2 regions of the Bifidobacterium sp. ESL0822 genome follow, and region 2 is predicted to be linked to the other one. Evidence: riboswitches for the same ligand, from Rfam matches in the RefSeq annotation. Region 2 holds a riboswitch; the other holds the start of a gene.

Region 1 (2,396 bases), 760 kb from region 2:
CTGCCCTCCGCTGCTCAAGGAGTGGGAAGACCTGGTGCTCACCTACGGATGGGCCTATGGTACCCATGGCGACGCCATGAAAGGCAAGGAACTCATGCTCGCCGTCTCGGTCGGCTCTGCCGGAGAGAACTATCACCATGAGGGCGAATTCAGCTATACGGTGGACGAGCTCCTGGCTCCGTTCAAAGCTACCAGCAATCTCATCGGAACCGTTTATCGGAAGCCCTTTATTCTCACAGGAGTCAGCTCAGGCATGAGCGATCAGAACCTCGAAAAGGCAGCCAAGGATTATTTGAGCCGTCTGCAAGACGACTGGCCAGCACAATAAGCCTCAGCGACGATCCCTAACATCAAGACGAGGGCTTCCACACTGGAATCTTCAAGTGCGGGCGCCCTCGTCTTATCGACTCAGCGGACCTCAGTCACTGTGTATAGGATATCCCATGCAGACGTGTAGCCTCTTCGGGCGTATCCACATTAAGAATGAGTGGCCCTCCCGTATCCATAACACTGATGTCATGCATATCGTCATCATCAAGACTGAAATCTGCAATATTGTGGTTCTCGTGAAACCGTTCCTCATGCACGGATTTCGGGATGGCGCATATCCTCTGCCGGGTCAGCCAACGCAATACCATCTGGGCCGGGGTCTTGCTATGGGGCTGACCAATACGTCTAAGGACAGGATTATCGAAAATACCCCGACGACCATCAGTCAGAAGTGCCCAGGCCGTGGGTACGCCCCCCCCCTGCTCGGCCATGACCTTTCGAAGTGGGATCTGCTGGGTGAAAGGATGCAGCTCTATCTGATGGACTATGGGAGCGCTTCTGCTGCAAAGAATCAAATCGATCAGCCGGTCAGGTAGGAAATTGCAGACTCCAATGCCACGAACTCGGCCTTGCTCGTACAGATCTTCCATGCGCTGTCGTCTCCTTGGTGATGCCCTCCTGCAATCTAACAAAGTGTGGGAAAACAGTACAATGCCTGCAGTATATGGCTGCCCATTCATCTTCTGCATATGCGGCGCATCAGACCTTCGGCCCCCTGACAGTGGTGCTCCGGTGTCTTCCGGAAGCATCCCTTCCCCGAACGAGAGGCGCCGTACCCGGATTGACGACGACGCTCATTGGGTAACTTGTGGAAGGATGTGGTTGGTTTGTTCATGCCGATTCAACTTATTGGATTTTTACTGCTGCTCATGGCCTTTGCTTCGCGGCAACTGCTAGGCCTGCCCGGCAGCAGTAAAGTCAACCTTGTTTTGAACCTTGCCGGCGCAAGCTTGCTGGCAGTCGATGCCCTGTCTAACCGGCAGCGGTCCTTTCTGCCCTCGAATGCGGATGGGTTTGGTTGCGCTATACGCCTTCACCCGTTCCTACTCAAAAAGCAAGTTACTTACGACCAAGAATTGCAGCTCAGCGACAAGGCAAGGGCAAGGCATCTGCATCCAGCTTATAGAAGCGAAGCTGACTGTCTGCAAAGTTGCTAAGTACACAGAGATTGATCTGAACTCACCTTATGTTTTTACGGGGCGAACCGACCAAGAGACTTCATCGGTCTGCCCAGCCGACATTGTTCCCAGCCAGACCCTGGAATGCAGCGACGGCTGGCGGGCCTTCCGCATCCAAGGTATTCTCGATTTTTCGCTCATTGGCATCATGGCGCCGATTGCAACAATTCTGGCAGACAAGGGCATAGGTATTTTCGCCGTCTCCACTACAACACAGACTATGTCCTTACCAAGGCCGATGACTTCCCTGCCGCCCTGGATGCCCTCGACAAGTCAGGATATACAATCTTCTGATTGACACACAGCAGCATAGCGGCACAAAATACTCCTTCTGCAGAAAGAACGTGCTGAGGAATAAAAAGACGTGAGAGTGAAAAAGCAGCATAGCCAAGAGTCGAAGTTTAGAATATGACCGCTGATACTGCACGTCCATAAACAAACGTCTTTCGTCTTTGAATACACTGCAACGAATCCAGCACTTCACCCGCAAAAGTCGATATCAAAATGATGCTGACTTAGTGCTGGTCAATGCCACTTTTACGAGAAAAGGACACATACACTGGCCTCAACGGAGGTTGCTTCCTGAAAATGGGCAGGCCGCCAGATGACCTGCCACAAGTAAAGGGGAAGAACAAGCCTGGAGGGTCAGATGAGCAACAATCGAAACGAGCATGCGAATAAGAACCAAGGCAGGCATGAGGAATCGCGGATGCCCGATAACCAGCAAAAGAGGTACGAGGGCAACTCCTCGCGGAGCAACGGCACCCGGGAAAGTTCCCAACAATCAACAATGAATGACAAGAACCGCATGTCAAAACCAGTGGAGAATACGAACGTCAGAAAGGAAAGCCCGACAGAAAATGCCCCCAAGCCTGCATCAGGACAAAC
Region 2 (2,396 bases):
AATGTAGTCGTAGCAGGGCTGGTTCCTGTCAACGGTCCAGTCGATGGCTGTCCCTTCAACTCTTACGATGCGTAGCTTCAGGTCGAAGTCCGCGGTGCCTGTGTTACCAAGGAAATATGACGGGCTGCCTCTTCGACGCAACCCTTATCGGTGTGCACGGAGGATGTCATGAGGAATTACCTACTTACTCCGCTGATGGGCGGATTCTGGCCAGTCATGGTTTCCTTTGGATTGTCTCAGATTCGCTGGCGTTGTTTGGTTGTACAGACGTATCCTTCAACTGACTGCTGCGGTCATGATCCAGTCGGTCTGTAGTTCCTCGCCCAAGGTGAAGGTGTGTTCCCCGGTCCGTTTGAAGCCCATGGCTTGGTAGAAACGTTGGGCGGGCTCATTGTGTTCCCATACGCCCAGCCAGATTTTGCTCAAATTCTGAGTCCTGGCACGTTTGAAGGCTTGATTGACCAGCAGGGTGCCCAACCCGCGGTGCTTGAAGTCAGATAGAACATATAGCCGCTCGATCTCCATGGATGTGTCGCCGAACTGCTCTGTTTGGGCCTTCCCGGTGTTGAGCTGCATGTAGGCTGCGGGCGTGCCGTCCACGCTGGCCAGCAGAAAAACGAAATCAGGTTCGGACAGTTGCGACTTGACCAGTTCGGGTGAGAAGGAGTGCCGGAGGTAGTCTTCCATGTTCTCTTGGCTGTTGTCGGCGGCGAAGGTGTCGCGGAAGGTGGTCATGCCCAAGGAACGTATCAGCCTGGCATCATCTGATGTGCATTGCCGTATCGTTGTGGTCATGATGGCGATTCCAGTACTCTTGATTTTATTTGTTGCTGAGGTGTATCTGCTTTGTTGGGCGTCAATTCTTAATTGACGATCTTGAGCCCGACCACGCAGGCGACCAAGCTAATGATGAGCAGAATGCGAGCCAGCGAAACAGGCTCCGAGCCCGTAGCCATGGCGTATAGGACAGTCAAGGCAGCTCCGATGCCTACCCAGACCGCGTAGGCCGTGCTGGTAGGGATGCTGCGCATGGCAAAGGCCAGACCCATCATGCTGAGAATCAGTCCCACAATAAAAACGATGTCAGGGACGATTTTGGTAAAACCCTGAGACTTGCCCAGGGCGGTGGCCCAGACCGATTCACAGATGCCAGCGAGTATGAGTACGATCCACGAGGACATGGTTCCCTTTCGGCAAGTCTTGTCGCTGTCCGGGTACTTGACCATCGTCCGGGAACCTGCATTAGATTCTGGGTATCAGAGTAGCACGGGAGGCGACTCTGAAGGCGGACTAAGCAGGGGAGTGGTCGACGGTCCATTGCGAGAAGGAATCGGGGTTGATTCAGGGGCGAATCAGGGGTTTGCCGGATGTTATCTTCCGCGCAGATCGGCTATTCATATACATAGAGGTGGATAGCAGAATGTACGCACGAGGATGTGGCAGGTGAATGAAACATGACTTGGGCCTTGCGTGACCTGAAGGCCAATAGAGGCATCTGGGCTGGCGTCTTTATCGTTCTTGCGGTTACCCAAACCCTGCTCTGCGCCATGAGTGTGAGTATGGGAGTCAACAGCTATTACCAGGGTCTGTCGGTCAAGACCAGGGATCCTGCCAAGAGCTTGGCTTCGGCCCTGAGTCTGGTCTTCCTCACGGTCATTGTGCTCGGCTGCTTGGTGATCAAGCAGACCCTGCAGGCATCAATTCGCCAACGTCGGCAGGGCCTGGCCCTTCTCTCGCTGCTGGGAGCTACGCCTAAGCAGATCCTGCTACTTACACTTTTGCAGGTGATCATTCTGGTTCTGCCGGCCTCCCTTGTTGCCGTGGCTCTTTCACCTGCGCTGGCTGGAAGGATCCTCGATTGGTATTCCACCGGGATGCGAATGCCGGTACATTTTGCTTTTACCTGGCGCGGTTTTCCCAGGTCTGCCTCGACCGGTCTTGCGGTGGGATTGGCCACGGCCGTCTTGGCGACCATCCGGACATTGCGGGATTTGGGAAAGATGACACCTATCCGGGTGGTGCGCCGTGCTGAGGAGAGCGAATCGATTGACCGGCCCCGACATGGACGTGGTCTTGTATCCCTTTTTCTTGGGCTGGCCTTGCTGCTGTTGCCGTTGCCTGTCTTTGCCTATCTTTCGCACAGCGGCTCTGGGCCCTTGGATCCTAAGCAAGTCCAGGCGGTCATAAGTGCCGTTGGAAGTGGACCGCTTTTCGCCATTCTCTTGCTTCTGATAGCCTTGGCTCGCGCTGGTGGGCCGGTTATAGGCAGGGCCACTCAACTCTGGACTGCTCTGGTGCCGTCATCGTCTGCCGTCTGGCGGATAGCGCGTTCACAGGCTGTGGTCAGGAGTCGAGACACGACATTCGGCTCAACAGTTATAGCTCTGACTGCCTGT

Evidence for each region. Region 2 has a riboswitch for guanidine ahead of ACUIAF_RS03690 (DMT family transporter). Riboswitches for the same ligand answer to the same signal wherever they lie in the genome.
Region 1: it holds a riboswitch for guanidine, as region 2 does, so the genes downstream of both, ACUIAF_RS00585 (ACT domain-containing protein) here and ACUIAF_RS03690 (DMT family transporter) in region 2, are expected to answer to the same signal.

Annotation. Positions count from the first base shown of each region.
Region 1 covers NZ_CP199596.1:139,496-141,891, reverse strand. Annotated here, with positions in the region: gene ACUIAF_RS00595 (NAD(P)H-dependent oxidoreductase) at 1-328, shown strand, start outside; gene ACUIAF_RS00590 (aldo/keto reductase) at 423-920, opposite strand; guanidine-III (ykkC-III) riboswitch at 1,067-1,127, shown strand; gene ACUIAF_RS00585 (ACT domain-containing protein) at 1,339-1,806, shown strand; gene ACUIAF_RS00580 (hypothetical protein) at 2,158-2,396, shown strand, end outside.
Region 2 covers NZ_CP199596.1:897,228-899,623, reverse strand. Annotated here, with positions in the region: gene ACUIAF_RS03695 (GNAT family N-acetyltransferase) at 277-795, opposite strand; gene ACUIAF_RS03690 (DMT family transporter) at 864-1,181, opposite strand; guanidine-III (ykkC-III) riboswitch at 1,190-1,253, opposite strand; gene ACUIAF_RS03685 (FtsX-like permease family protein) at 1,455-2,396, shown strand, end outside.